2 regions of the Herbidospora sp. NBRC 101105 genome follow, and region 2 is predicted to be linked to the other one. Evidence: riboswitches for the same ligand, from Rfam matches in the RefSeq annotation. Region 2 holds a riboswitch; the other holds the start of a gene.
What was found. A riboswitch is a leader RNA that binds a small molecule or an ion and turns the genes downstream of it on or off. The one in region 2 is predicted to bind glycine.

Region 1 (7,095 bases), on a different contig from region 2:
GGCACGGCTACGCCACCGCGACGCTGGCCATGGTGCTCAAGGACCTGCCCGGGGTCGACAAGATCACTGTCCGGGCCGTGGGCGAGGAGAAGCTCCGGATCTCGGTACGCTGCCTCCCCGGCGCCCCCCTCGACGAGGTGGTCTCCCGGATCGACACCGAGGGGGTGTCACGCGTGCGCGGCGCGGCGGGCCGGGACACGCTCTTTCCGGTCCTGGTCACGCTGCACGTTCGCCGCGGGTGACCGCCACCCCACCGCGCACGCCGCCGCCAGGCAGGCGAGCGGCACGACCGGGACGACGTACCGGTGGTCGAAGGCGGCGACCAGCGGGGGCAGCAGCAGGAGGGTGAGCGCGAACCCGAGCGGCAGCAGGGTCGCCACCCGGAACCTGATGATCATCACCAGGAACGTGCCGACGAAGATCGCCGCGAGCAGGGGGCCGCGCAGGTAGACGTGCTGCTGGTAGGTGCGCGTCCACGACGCGAACGGCTCGACCACCTGGGTGTCGGCCCGGCTGCCCTGGTATTCGACCATCAGTTGCGGGGCCGACCGCCCGGCCGAGGCGAGCTTGTCGGTGAGCGGTTTCACGTATTCGGGGAACACGTAGGCGCTCTGGGTGCCGGGGGAGGGATAGACCACCCGCTCCCAGCGGAACGCCCACATCGCGTCGCCGAGGCCGGTCATCAGGAAGTCGAGCGGCTGGCTGCGCAGGGCCAGCATCGAGAACTCCGAGGCCATCTCGTCGCGCTGCTTGCCGGTCTTCATGATCGGCGACTGGGGATCCCAGATGTAGGCGGGGGCGGCCAGCCGCGGGCCGATGTCGGGGCACAGGACCTTCAGGTCCTCCGGCGGGTTCATCCGGCCGCAGTCGGCGAAGGTCATCGTCCGTGACCACAACCACACGCTGCTGCTGCCCAGGCCGAGGCTGCCGTAGGCGGCGTTGTACCAGAAGGCGTATCCGGCCACCGCGACCCCCGCCGCGCCCGCCCCGGCCACCACCCGCCGCCAGCCCGCCCGCGCGACCAGCAGCCACACCGCCGCCACCCCGATCAGCGGCAGGCCGAGCGTGCGGGTCGTCGCCGAGAACGCCAGCAGCATGAAGGCGGCGATCACCATGACCCAGCTGCGCGGGTTGAGCAGGAGCAGCGTCACCGCCGCCACCACGAGGAACGTGAACAGCAGGTCGGCCATCACGAGGTGTTCGAGCTGGAGCTGGTAGGCGTCCAGCAGCACCGGCGCCGTCGCCAGGGCGGCGGCCCAGGCCGGCAGGAAGGTGCGCTTGCGCAGGACGGCGTACAGGCAGACGGCGATGCCCAGCCCGAGCAGGTGCTGCACCGTGATGAGGGCGACCACCGAGTGGAACGGCGCGAGGAACAGCGAATAACCGGAGGGCCGCGACTCCAGCGGGCGCAGGTCCAGGGCCGAGCTCAGGTAGGAGAACGAGTCGGCCCAGAACCACAACGCGGGACGGTACCCCAGGCTCGCGATGACCCGGATCACAATCCCCGACATCAGCAGGACGAGGAAGAGCCAGTGCGTCCGGACGAACTTGCCTGCGGAAATGATGTCCACCGCCTTTCCGGTGGACATTTCAGCACTGTCGGGGTTTCGCCGCCAGTCCCATTGGGAACACCCAGGACTTTCTCAGCACTCGATGACGTTCACCGCGAGCCCGCCGCGGCTGGTCTCCTTGTACTTGGCGTGCATGTCCCGGCCGGTGTCGCGCATCGTCTTGATGGCCTTGTCGAGCGACACGAAGTGCCTCCCGTCGCCGCGCAGCGCGATCCGGGCCGCGGCGATGGCCTTCACCGACGCGACCGCGTTCCGCTCGATGCACGGGATCTGCACCAGCCCGCCGATCGGGTCGCAGGTCAGCCCCAGGTTGTGCTCGATGCCGATCTCGGCCGCGTTCTCCACCTGTTCCGGCGTGCCGCCCAGCACCTCGGTCAGCCCGGCCGCCGCCATCGAGCAGGCCGACCCGACCTCGCCCTGGCAGCCGACCTCCGCGCCCGAGATGGAGGCGTTCTCCTTGAAGAGCACGCCGACCGCGCCCGCCGTGAGCAGGAACCGCACCACCGCGTCGTCGTCGGCGCCCGGGATGAACCGGGTGTAGTAGGACAACACCGCCGGGACGATGCCCGCCGCGCCGTTGGTCGGCGCGGTCACGATGCGCCCGCCCGCCGCGTTCTCCTCGTTGACGGCCAGCGCGAACAGTGTCACCCAGTCCATCGCCTGGAGCGGGTCGCCGTCGGCCGGTTCGCTCTGCAGGCGGCGCTGGAGCTGGTGGGCCCGGCGCTTCACCTTCAGCCCGCCCGGCAGCACGCCCTCGCGCGACGACCCGCGCCGCACGCACTCGTCCATGACCCGCCACAGGTGCAGCAGCTGCGACTTGATCTGCTCCTCGGTACGGCCGAAGGCCCGCTCGTTGGCCATCATCAGCCCCGAGATCGACAGACCCGTCTCGGCGCACTGTGCCAGCAGCTCACCGGCCGTGGTGAACGGATGGGGGAGCGGGGTGTCGTCGGGTTTGATGCGGTCGGCGCCGGTGGCGTTCTCGTCGACGACGAACCCGCCGCCGACCGAGTAGTAGACCTTTTCCCGCAGCACGTCGCCGCTGTCGCCCCACGCGGTGAACCGCATGCCGTTGGGGTGGTGGGGCAACGAGACCTTCCGCTCGAACACCAGGTCGTCGCCGACCACGAAGGGCACCGAACGCTGCCCCATCAGCGACACCGTGCCGGCCGCGCGCATCGCGGCCAGCTTGCCGTCGACCGCGTCGACGTCGACGAGCTCGGGCTTCTCCCCGGACAGGCCCAGCAGCACGGCCTTGTCGCTGCCGTGGCCCTTGCCGGTCAGGCCGAGGGAGCCGTAGAGGATGACCTGCACCCGCACGGTCTTCTCCAGGAGACCGTCGTGCAGCAGGCCGCGCGCGAACTTGTGCGCGGCCGCCATCGGGCCGCCCGTGTGTGAACTGGACGGCCCGATGCCCACCTTGAACAGGTCGAAGACGCTGATCGCCATGGGCGGACGATCAGCTGTCGCCGGAGATCAGGGCGGTGTACTCCTCGGCGGTGAGCAGATCGTCGGGGGTGCCGGTGATGCGCACCTGGAACAACCAGCCGTCGCCGTAGGGGTCGCTGTTGACCAGCGAGGGGTCGTCGACGACCGTCGAGTTGACCGCGGTGACCTCGCCGCTCACCGGGGCGTAGATGTCGCTGACCGACTTGGTCGACTCGACCTCGCCCACCGCGTCGCCCAGCTCGATGTTCGACCCGACCTCCGGCGGCTGGACGTACACGACGTCGCCGAGCTGCTCGGACGCGTAGGCGGTGATTCCCACCGTGACGGTCAGACCGTCATCGAGCCCGGCCACCCACTCGTGCTCCTTGGTGTAGCTGAGCTCGTCGGGAATGCTGCTCACTTCTTCCTCCTGTAGAAAGGCAGGTCAACGACGTCGACCGGTTCGTGGGAGCCGCGGATGTCCACGGCGGCGGGGGTGGCGGTCACGTAGGCCATCGCGATCGGACGGCCGATCGACGGCGACGGGGCCCCGCTGGTGACCTCGCCGACCACGGCGCCGTCGGCGTCGACGACGGCGAAGCCGTGGCGGGGCACGCGGCGGCCCTTCATCACCAGGCCGACCAGGCGCTTCGCCGGTTCGGCCCCGTCGAGCGCGGCGCGGCCGACGAAGTCGCCCTGCTTGTCGAAGCGCACGACTCTGCCCAGACCGGCGTCCATGGGCGTGGTGGCCGAGGTGAGCTCGTTGCCGTACAGCGGCATGCCGGCTTCGAGCCGCAGGGTGTCGCGGGCGCTCAGCCCGGCGGGCACCAGGCCCTCGGCGGCCCCGGCCTCCATGAGCGCGCCCCACAGGTCCACCGCGTCGTCGGCCGCGACGAACAGCTCGAAGCCGTCTTCGCCGGTGTAGCCGGTGCGGGCGATCAGGGCGCCGACGCCCGCGACCGTGCCCGGGAGGCCGGTGTAGTACTTGAGGTTGGCCAGGTCGGCGTCGGTGAGCTTGGCGACGATCTCCTGGGAGCGCGGGCCCTGGACGGCCAGCAGCGCGTAGGCGTCGGAGCGGTCGTCGACCACGGCGTCGAAGGCCTTCGCGCGGTCGGTGAGCTCGCGGGCGACCCGAAGGTAGTTGGAGGCGTTGGCGCAGACCATGAACTCCTCCGGCGCCAGCCGGTAGACGATCAGGTCGTCGACGATGCCCCCGTCGGCCTCGCACATCATCGTGTAGCGGGCCCGGCCCGGCTCCAGGGCGCCCAGGTTGCCGACCAGCGCGTAGTCGAGGGCGTCGGCCGCGCCCGCGCCGGTCACGTGGATCTCACCCATGTGGGACAGGTCGAACAGCCCCGCGGCGGTGCGGACGGCGGTGTGCTCGGCCGACTCACTTCCGTAGCGCAGCGGCATCAGCCAACCGGCGAAGTCGGTCAGGGTCGCGCCGAGGCTCTTGTGCACCTCGTGCAGCGGGGTCGGTCGGGACATGAAGCGCACCTCGAATAAGGTCGGATGTCAGCATCCTCCCCCTCTGTCATGGGTGCCTGAGAGCTTCGCCCGAGTTTTGCCGGACTTTCACCTTCGGCGAGGCCACCGGCCTGCTTTCCAGAGGACACCTCGCCCGCACGGTCCTTTGCCTTGAGAGGTTCGCGGGGAGGGCTTGCTCCTTCAGGGTCCCTGGCCGGCTGCCAGGGCGCTCTCCCGCGCGGGATCAATGGTGTGCGGTCAGCCTATCTGCCCCGTATGGCCGGACGAAACCCGGCGCGGGTGACGAACGACCCGAACACCGGCGCCTCCTCGTCGGCCTCCGGATGCCACTGCACCGCCCACACGGTGTCGTCGAGCCTGACGGCCTCGATCGTGCCGTCGTCGGCGCGGGCGATCGGTTCCAGGCCCGGCGCCAGGCGGTCGACGGCCTGGTGGTGGTAGTGGGCGGGCGTGATCTCCCCGGTGCCGTAGAGCCGTCGCAGCGGCTCCTCCAGACGTACCGGGACCCGGCCGTAGACGCCCGGCGCGGGGGAGTGGCGGTCGGTGCCGCACACGTCGGGCAGGTGCTGGACCAGCGTGCCGCCCAGCGCCACGTTGAGCACCTGGAGGCCCCGGCAGATGCCCAGCAGCGGAATGCGGGCCTGGAGCGCGGCCTTGACGAGGGAGAACTCGGCGTCGTCGCGGAAGTCCCTGACGTGTCCCGTCCTCGGGTGCCGCACGCCGCCGTAACGGCCGGGGTCGATGTCGCCGCCCCCGGCCAGGATCAGGCCGTCGAGACGGTCGACGAGCTCGCCCGGGTCGCCGGCGGGCGGCAGGATCACCGGCTGCCCGCCGGCCCGTTCGACGTGCCTGACGTAGTCCCACGGCAGCAGGGCCGCGGGGGTGTCCCAGACCGTGAAACGCGCGGGTTCGGCGTAACACGTGATACCGATCACGGGCCTCACAGGGGCGTCACGTACGCCCCGGAGATGCCGCCGTCGACGAGGAACTCGGCGGCGGTGACGAACGACGCGTCGTCGGAGGCCAGGAACGCCACGGCGGCGGCGATCTCCTCGGCCCGCGCGAACCGGCCGAGCGGCACGTGCACCAGACGGCGCTGCGCCCGCTCGGGGTCCTTGGCGAACAACTCGCGCAACAGCGGCGTGTCGACCGGGCCGGGGCACAACGCGTTGACCCGGATGCCCTCGCGCGCGAACTGCACGCCCAGCTCACGGGTCATCGCCAGCACCCCGCCCTTGGACGCGGTGTAGGAGATCTGCGAGGTCGCCGACCCCATGACCGCCACGAACGAGGCGGTGTTGATGATCGACCCCTTGCCCTGTCGTTGCATGTAGGGGATCGCGTGCTTGCAGCACAGGTAGACGCTGGTCAGGTTGACCTCCTGCACGCGCCGCCAGGCGTCCATGCCGGTGGTCAGGATCGAGTCGTCGTCGGCGGGGGAGATCCCGGCGTTGTTGAACGCGATGTCGACGCTGCCAAACTCGGCGAACGCCGTGGCGAACATCCGGACCACGTCGTCTTCCTGGGACACGTCGGCCCTGACGAACAGGCCGCCGACCTCCTCGGCGGCGCTGCGGCCCGCCTCCTCGTCGAGGTCGGCGAGGACGAGTTTGGCGCCCTCCTCGGCGAACCGGCGCGCGGTCGCCAGCCCGATTCCCCCGGCGGCGCCGGTGATGACGGCGACCCGGTCCTGCAAGCGTTGCATGTGGTTCCTAATCCGTTGCGATGAAGACGTTCTTGGTCTCGGTGAAGGCGGCCAGCGCGTCGGGGCCGAGCTCACGGCCCAGGCCCGACTGCTTGAAGCCGCCGAAGGGCGTCCAGTAGCGCACCGACGAGTGGGAGTTGACGCTGAGGTTCCCCGCCTCGACGGCGCGCGCGACCCGGAACGCCCGGCCGACGTCGCGGGTCCAGATGGAGCCCGACAGGCCGTAGGGCGTGTCGTTGGCCCTGGCGACGGCGTCGTGCTCGTCGTCGAACGGGACCACCGACACGACCGGGCCGAAGACCTCGTCGCGGTAGGCCGGGTCGTCGTCGCCGGTGAGGATCGTCGGCGGGAACCAGTAGCCGGGGCCTTCGGGGCAACTGCCCTGGAAGTAAGGGTCCGACACGTAGGAGCGCACCCGGGCGAGGTGTTCGGCGCTGACCAGCGGGCCCATCTGGGTGTCCTCAGCCGTGGGGTCGCCCGTCCTGATCGCCTTCACGGCCTCGGTGAGCCGGGCGAGGAACTCGTCGTGGACGGAACGCTCCACCAGGATGCGCGATCGGGCGCAGCAGTCCTGGCCGCTGTTGTCGAAGACGGCCATCGGGGCCGACGCGGCGGCCTTCTCCAGGTCGGAATCGGCGAACACGATGTTGGCGGACTTGCCGCCCAGTTCCAGCGTCACCCGTTTGACCTGCCGCGCCGCCCGCTCCGCGATCAGCTTGCCGACCTCGGTCGACCCCGTGAACACGATCTTGGCGACGTCGGGGTGCTCGACCAGGCGGGCGCCCGCGACCTCTCCCGCGCCGGGCACGACCTGGAGCACCCCCTCGGGGAGACCGGCTGCGAGAGCCAGCTCAGATAGCCGCGACGCGGTCATCGGGGTCCACTCGGCGGGCTTCACGACGA
Region 2 (7,095 bases):
GCTCCGCCCTCCTTGGGCGACCGGCAGACCCGGGAAGCGCTCCTTGACCGCCGCGGCGATGGCCACCCAGCTCTCGTCCTGCCGCACGGCCGACCCCGGCGCCCGCGCCCCGCGGAGCCGGAACGGCTGGGTGATCCGGGCGACGGCGATGCCCTCGGCCAGGCAGGCGTCGCGCACCGCGACCAGGTCGGGCGCGTCGACTCCCCCGGCCGACCCGTGGGTCAGCAGCAGCACCAGGCCCGCCGAACCGGGGTCGTCGATCTCCGCCAGCCCCGGCCCGTGAGGTGTCTCGATCCGCATAACCGCACGTTATCGCGGGTCCATCCGCCGCATGACCGCCGTGTCATCCGAATGGATGATGACGCCCCCGGGGGGTTGTGCCACATTTGTGGACGTGCCTGACACATCTCTTCCGCATGAGGACCTGCGCGCCACCCTGGCGGCCCGCCGCGATCTCGGCCCCGCCTACGAAGACGCGCTGGTCGACTCGTTCATCGAGAAGCTCGACAACGAGATCACCGCGCGCGTGCAGGCCGAGGTGGCCCGGCGCGGCGAGATCAAGCCCGCCAAGCCCGACAACAGCCACATCCCGATCGCCCTGGGTTCGCTGGGCATCGGCGTCCCGCTGACGGCCATCGCGGTCAGCCAGGCGGGCAGCTTCGGCCTGATGCTGGCCTGGGGCGGCATCGTCCTGGTCAACATGGCGGCGGCGATCCGCCGCAAGCGCCCCTAGATCTCACCGACGGCTCAGGGCCGGTCCTGGCGCATCTGGACCTGGGCCGCCAGGTCGGCGTCCTGGTGGTCGAGGCCGTAGCGCCAGACCGTCTCGGCGTCGGCGTCGCGACCGCGCAGCGGCAGCGTGCGGGCCAGCAGTTCGATCGCCAGGGCCGCCGTGTCAGCGTCGGGGCCCGCCTCGACCGCGACCTCGAACTCGGCGCAGGCCATCTCCAGGTGGGCGATGCCCAGCAGGACGCGCAGCCGCGCCGCGTCGGCCACGCCCGGCACCGACAGGGCCTGCAGGAGCAGGTCGGCCGCCTCCGCCGGGGCGTTCTCCTCCAGGAGGGTCTGGGCCATGCGTTCGGCCGTGACCGACAGGCCGACGGCGGCGCTGGCCTGGTCGGGGGCCGCCGCGTCGGCGGCCAGTGTGGCGAAGATCGCCGCGGCGGCGTCGAGATTCCCGGCGTCATAGAGGCGCCGGGCCTCGTCGATCTGCCGTCCGGAGTCGATGGCCGTCATCTCGGGGGGCCTCCAGAGGGAACCGGGCCGAAAGGGTTGCGAAGATCCTAACGACCCGGTCCGCCCCACGGCGGCAGACATGCGGAAGGTGATGGGTTTCTGTCCCCTTCCCCGGGGAAGAGCCAGGCGGTTCAGTCCTCGTAGGAGGAGAGCGGCGGGCAGGCGCAGACCAGGTTGCGGTCGCCGTAGGCCTGGTCGATGCGGCGGACGGGCACCCAGTACTTCTGGTCCCGCAGCGTGGCCACCGGGTAGGCGGCCTCGGTGCGGGTGTACGGGTGGTCCCACGCGTCGGCGGTGAGCACGTCGGCCGTGTGGGGGGCGTTGCGCAGCGGGTTGTCCTTGGCGTCGTACCCGCCGGAGGCCACCTTGTCGATCTCGCCGCGGATGGCGACCATCGCGTCGACGAAGCGGTCGAGCTCGGCCAGGTCCTCCGACTCGGTCGGCTCGATCATCAGCGTGCCGGCCACGGGGAAGGACATGGTCGGGGCGTGGAAGCCGTAGTCGATGAGCCGCTTGGCGACGTCGTCGACGGTGACGCCGGTCTCCTTGGTGATCGCGCGCAGGTCGACGATGCACTCGTGGGCCACCAGGCCCTCGCGCCCGGTGTAGAGGACCGGGTAGTGCGGCGCGAGCCGCCGGGCCAGGTAGTTGGCCGACAGGATGGCCTGCTCGGTGGCGGCCTTGAGCCCGTCGGCGCCCATCATCCGCACGTACGCCCACGAGATCGGCAGGATGCCCGCCGAGCCGTACGGCGCGGCCGAGACCTGGCCCACGACGCCGCGTCCCGGCAGGAAGTCGGCCAGGTGGGCCTTGACGGCGACCGGGCCGACGCCGGGGCCGCCGCCGCCGTGCGGGATGCAGAAGGTCTTGTGCAGGTTCAGGTGGGACACGTCGGCCCCGAACTCGCCCAGCTTGGCCAGGCCGACGAGGGCGTTGAGGTTGGCCCCGTCGACGTAGACCTGGCCGCCGGCGGCGTGCACCTTGGCGCACAGCTCGACGATGGTCTCCTCGTAGACGCCGTGGGTCGACGGGTAGGTGACCATGATCGCGGCGAGCCGGTCGGCGTGCTTGGCGATCTTGGCGTCGAGGTCGGCCAGGTCGACGTTGCCGTCGGCGTCGCAGGCCACCACGACGACGCGCATGCCCGCCATGACGGCGGAGGCGGCGTTGGTGCCGTGGGCCGACGACGGGATCAGGCAGACGTCGCGCTCGGCGTCGCCGTTCGCCCGGTGGTAGGCGCGGATGGCCAGCAGGCCGGCGAACTCGCCCTGCGACCCGGCGTTGGGCTGGATGGAGACCGCGTCGTAGCCGGTCACCTCGGCCAGCCAGCTCTCCAGTCCCTGGATCAGGTCGACGTAGCCGCCGGTCTGGCCGGCGGGCGCGAACGGGTGGATGGAGGCGAACTCCGGCCAGGTGATCGGCTCCATCTCGGTGGTCGCGTTGAGCTTCATCGTGCAGGAGCCCAGCGGGATCATCGACCGGTCGAGCGCGATGTCCTTGTCCTGGAGTTTGCGCAGGTAGCGCAGCATCGCCGTCTCGGAGCGGTGGGCGTGGAAGACCGGGTGGGTCAGGTAGCCGGTGGTGCGCTGGAGGTCCTGGGGCAGCGCGTCGTCGGTCGAGATGTCCAGGTCGTCCACCGACGGCCCCTCGACGCCGAAGGCCGCCCAGACGGCCTCCAGGTGCGCGGAGGTCGTCTTCTCGTCGCAGGCGACCGCGACGTGGTCGGCGCCGTCCTGCCGCACGTTGACGCCGCGCTCGCGGGCCGCCTCGGCGATCTCGGCCGCGCGGCCGGGCACGTGGGTGGTCACGGTGTCGAAGAACTCGTCGTGGACGACCTCGACGCCCCCCGCCCGCAGCCCGGCGGCCAGCACGGCGGCGTGCCGGTGCACCCGCTGGGCGATCCGGCGCAGGCCCTCGGGGCCGTGGTAGACGGCGTACATGGAGGCGATCACCGCCAGGAGCACCTGGGCGGTGCAGATGTTGCTGGTCGCCTTCTCGCGGCGGATGTGCTGCTCGCGGGTCTGCAGGGCCAGCCGGTACGCCGGCCGCCCGTCGGCGTCGACCGACACCCCGACCAGACGGCCGGGCATCTGCCGCTGCAGGCCCTCGCGGACCGACATGTAGGCGGCGTGCGGGCCGCCGAAGCCGAGGGGCACGCCGAAGCGCTGCGACGAGCCGATCGCGATGTCGGCCCCGAGGGTGCCGGGCGCCTCCAGCACGGTCAGCGCCAGCAGGTCGGCCGCCACGGTCACGACCGCCCCGGCGGCCTTGGCCCGGCCCGCCAGCTCGCGGAAGTCGGCCACCCGGCCGGAGGCCCCCGGGTACTGGACCAGGACGCCGAAGCACTCGGGCAGTTCGCCGGTGTGGTCGGACTCGACGAGGGTGATGCCCAGCGGCTCGGCCCGGGTGGCCAGCACCGCCTTGGTCTGCGGCAGGGCGTCGGCGTCCACGACGAAGACGTCGCTCTTGACCTTGGAGGCCCGGCGGGCCAGCGTCATCGCCTCGGCGGCGGCGGTGGCCTCGTCGAGGAGCGAGGCCCCGGCGACGTCGAGCCCGGTCAGGTCGCTGACCACGGTCTGGAAGTTGAGCAGCGCCTCCAGGCGCCCCTGCGAGATCTCCGGCTGGTAGGGCGTGTACGCGGTGTACCAGCCCGGGTTCTCCAGCACGTTGCGCAGCACCACGCCGGGCGTGATGGTGTCGTGGTAGCCCAGCCCGATCATCGAGGTCAGCACGGTGTTGCGGGCGGCCAGCGCGCGCAGTTCGGCGAGCGCCTCCGGCTCCGACACGGCGGCCGGCAGGTCGAGGGCGCGGGTGGTGCGGATCGACTCGGGCACCGCCACGGCCACCAGGTCGGCGATCGTCTCGTAGCCGACGGCCTCCAGCATGCGCGCCTGAGCGGCGTCGGAGGGCCCGATGTGGCGGGTGGCGAACGGCGGGGCGTCCAGGTCACGGAGCGGTGTGCGATCGGTCATGACAGGAACTCCAGGGCAGACGAGACCAGGGCGGTCTCCCCCTCTGTCATGGAACCTGAGAGCTTCACCGGACGCCGTCGGCCGGTTTTCCCCTTCGGTGAGGCGCCGCCTGGACGGCGGACCTGCTTTTCAGAGCTGCCTCGCCTGGCGGTACCGGGTGCCTGAGAGATTCCGGGGAGGTTTGCTCCTTCGGCGCCCCATCAGTGCTGATGGGGACTCTCCCGCGCAGGGTCGATGGCTACGACAACCTTACCCGTACCCGGGAGATGGAGCCTCAACCGGTGCGGCGGGCCCGCCTGCGCTGGGCCAGTTCGTCGGAGGGGTGGTCGGCCTCGTCAGTGTCGGGGCCGACCGCCAGTTCCCCCGGCAGCTCCGCGAGCGATCCCTCGACCTCGCGCCAGACCCGGCCGAGGGCGATGCCGAAGACCCCCTGCCCTCCTTGGAGAAGGTCGATGACCTCGTCGGCGGAGGTGCACTCGTAGACGCTGACGCCGTCGCTCATGAGCGTGATCTGGGCCAGGTCGTTGACCCCGCGGTCGCGCAGGTGCTGGACGGCGGTGCGGATCTGCTGGAGGGAGACGCCGGTGTCGAGGAGCCGCTTGACGACCTTGAGCACCAGGATGTCGCGGAAGCTGTAGAGCCGCTGGGAGCCGGAGCCCTGGGCCGCCCGGATCGTCGGCTGCACCAGGTCGGTGCGGGCCCAGTAGTCGAGCTGGCGGTAGGTGATCCCGGCGGCAGCGCATGCCGTGGGGCCGCGGTAGCCGATGTCGTCGCGCACCGCCGCGGGCCGCTCGTCGAACAGCAGACCCTGCTCGCCGGCGCGCTCCCGCGCCGACTCACGCTGAGCCGAGTCGTGCTGGTCGGCCTTGTTACCCTCGCCGCTGCTGACCGCCACTGCGGACCTCCGGCTTTCTCTCATCCCACGGTCTGATCTGGGGGTACGCGAACTACAACCGTGGATTCCCTTGCACCGTAGGACTGGGGAAAGGCACAGTCAACGACCGCCCCCGGCGCGTCGTGAAGGTGAGATAACCCCTCAACTCAACCGGCACGGCCGAAATCCTCGGGGCTGATGTTGTCCAGGAACTCCCGGAACTTCTCGACCTCGTCCTCCTGGTCATCGGCCATGCTGACGCCGTTCTCCCGCATGACCTCCTCGCTGGCGAAGATCAGCGCGTCGGTCCGCAGGGCCAGCGCGATGGAGTCGGAAGGACGTGCGCTTACCTCTACGCCGTTGGAGAACACGAGGTCGGCGTAGAAGATTCCGTCACGCAGCGCGACGATGTTGACGCGTTCGAGTGACACCTTCAACGCGCCCAGCACATTGCGGAACAGATCGTGGGTCAGCGGCCGGGGCGGCGGTTCGTCGGCCTGGGCGAGCGCGATCGCGGTCGCCTCGGTCATGCCAATCCAGATCGGCAGGTAGCGGTCGCCGTTCGCCTCCTTGAGAAGGACGATCGGCTGGTTCGAGGGCATCTCCACCCGGACCCCCACGAACTCCATCTGCAACACAGGCGCTCACTCTCCGGGATGCGGCATTTCACCAGGTATTCAACTCACCAGGCATTCAACGTAACACCCGCGCGCCGGACCCGCGTCAACGGCCGAGAGAGCCGCGGACGGCCCCTTCCAGCAGCGCGGCGTGGATACGTAATAACAACCCGGAGATCTCCCGTGCCGATTCCCCGGCATGGTCGACGGCCCCCGGGGCCCGGCGGCGCAGCAGCGGCGCGACGGCCTGTTCGACCAGGCCCGCCTCGCGTTCGGCGGCGGCCTTGACCGCGCGCAGGTGACGGGCGTGGAGGCCGAAGGCGGCCAGCGCCCCGACGGTGCGGGCGATCTCGAGGGCGGCCTCGTCGTAGAGCCGGGCCGTCGGGGCGATCAGGCCGTAGTCTTCGAGCTCGGCCAGCGTCTCGTCGTCGATCTCGGCCGCGGCGAGCAGCTCCTCGCGGCTGAGCCGCACCGACACCGGCTCGGCGTCGACCGCCCGGGGGCGGGCCGACTCGTCGAGCTGGGATTTGATCACCCGCAGCGGCAGGTAGCGGTCGCGCTGTGCGGTCAGGATGAACCGCAGGCGCTCCACGTCGCCGGGGGTGAACTTGCGGTAGCCGGAAGGGGTGCGCTCGGGCTCGATGAGCCCTTCGCCCTCCAGGAACCGGATCTTGGAGATCGTCACGTCGGGGAACTCGCCCTGAAGCTGGGCGAGCACCTCCCCGATGCTCATGAAGGCCCTGGCCGCCTCGGCGCCCATGATCAGCCCCGGGTCAGGAACACCAGCCGGAACTTCCCGATCTGCACCTCGTCGCCGCCCGCGAGGGGGAACTCCTCGATGCGCTCCCGGTTCACGTAGGTGCCGTTGAGGCTGCCGACGTCGCGCGCGGTGAACTGCCCGCCGCGCCGGTAGAACTCGGCGTGGCGCCGGGAGACGGTGACGTCGTCGAGGAAGATGTCGCTCTCGGGGTGGCGGCCGGCGGTCGTGAGGTCGCTGTCGAGCAGGAACCGGCTGCCGGCGTTGGGGCCGCGCATCACGACGAGGAGGGCGGTGCCGGGCGGGAGCTGCTCGATCGCGGAACGGTCCGGAAGCAGGCCCTGGCCGGTGGCCTCCTCGATCGCCTCAAGCGAGATCGTCGAGGTGTTGTCGGGGACGAAGCCCTGACCGGTCGTGTAGGGGTTGGGAGGTGCCGGGGTGTGGGCCGCGGGGCTCAGCGGCGAACCGCATCGCGAACAGAAACGGGCATCCTCGGGGTTGGGGTGACCGCACTGCGTGCAGTAGACGCTGGGCATCGAACGGCTCGGCCTCTCTCACGACTAGCTCAAACTTGCGAATGCCGAAACTTACGCTGATCAGGCACAAAGGTCAAGGCAGACGCGCCGGACAATGGCCACC

Region 1: linked by a shared signal. The riboswitch ahead of gcvT (glycine cleavage system aminomethyltransferase GcvT) and the one ahead of gcvP (aminomethyl-transferring glycine dehydrogenase) in region 2 are both predicted to bind glycine.

Annotation. Positions count from the first base shown of each region.
Region 1 is NZ_BSSX01000008.1:117,155-124,249, reverse strand. Features, by position in the region: gene QSK34_RS30255 (hypothetical protein) at 1-242, shown strand, start outside; gene QSK34_RS30250 (hypothetical protein) at 168-1,589, opposite strand; gene QSK34_RS30245 (L-serine ammonia-lyase) at 1,644-3,020, opposite strand; gene gcvH (glycine cleavage system protein GcvH) at 3,031-3,420, opposite strand; gene gcvT (glycine cleavage system aminomethyltransferase GcvT) at 3,417-4,487, opposite strand; glycine riboswitch at 4,521-4,615, opposite strand; glycine riboswitch at 4,616-4,713, opposite strand; gene QSK34_RS30230 (gamma-glutamyl-gamma-aminobutyrate hydrolase family protein) at 4,730-5,422, opposite strand; gene QSK34_RS30225 (3-oxoacyl-ACP reductase) at 5,428-6,192, opposite strand; gene QSK34_RS30220 (aldehyde dehydrogenase family protein) at 6,200-7,095, opposite strand, start outside.
Region 2 is NZ_BSSX01000001.1:1,789,663-1,796,757, reverse strand. Features, by position in the region: gene QSK34_RS07850 (alpha/beta hydrolase family protein) at 1-300, opposite strand, end outside; gene QSK34_RS07845 (hypothetical protein) at 395-733, shown strand; gene QSK34_RS07840 (hypothetical protein) at 748-1,236, opposite strand; gene gcvP (aminomethyl-transferring glycine dehydrogenase) at 1,368-4,208, opposite strand; glycine riboswitch at 4,245-4,346, opposite strand; glycine riboswitch at 4,347-4,442, opposite strand; gene QSK34_RS07830 (MerR family transcriptional regulator) at 4,483-5,103, opposite strand; gene QSK34_RS07825 (bifunctional nuclease family protein) at 5,250-5,720, opposite strand; gene ftsR (transcriptional regulator FtsR) at 5,806-6,459, opposite strand; gene QSK34_RS07815 (double zinc ribbon and FHA domain-containing protein) at 6,462-6,992, opposite strand.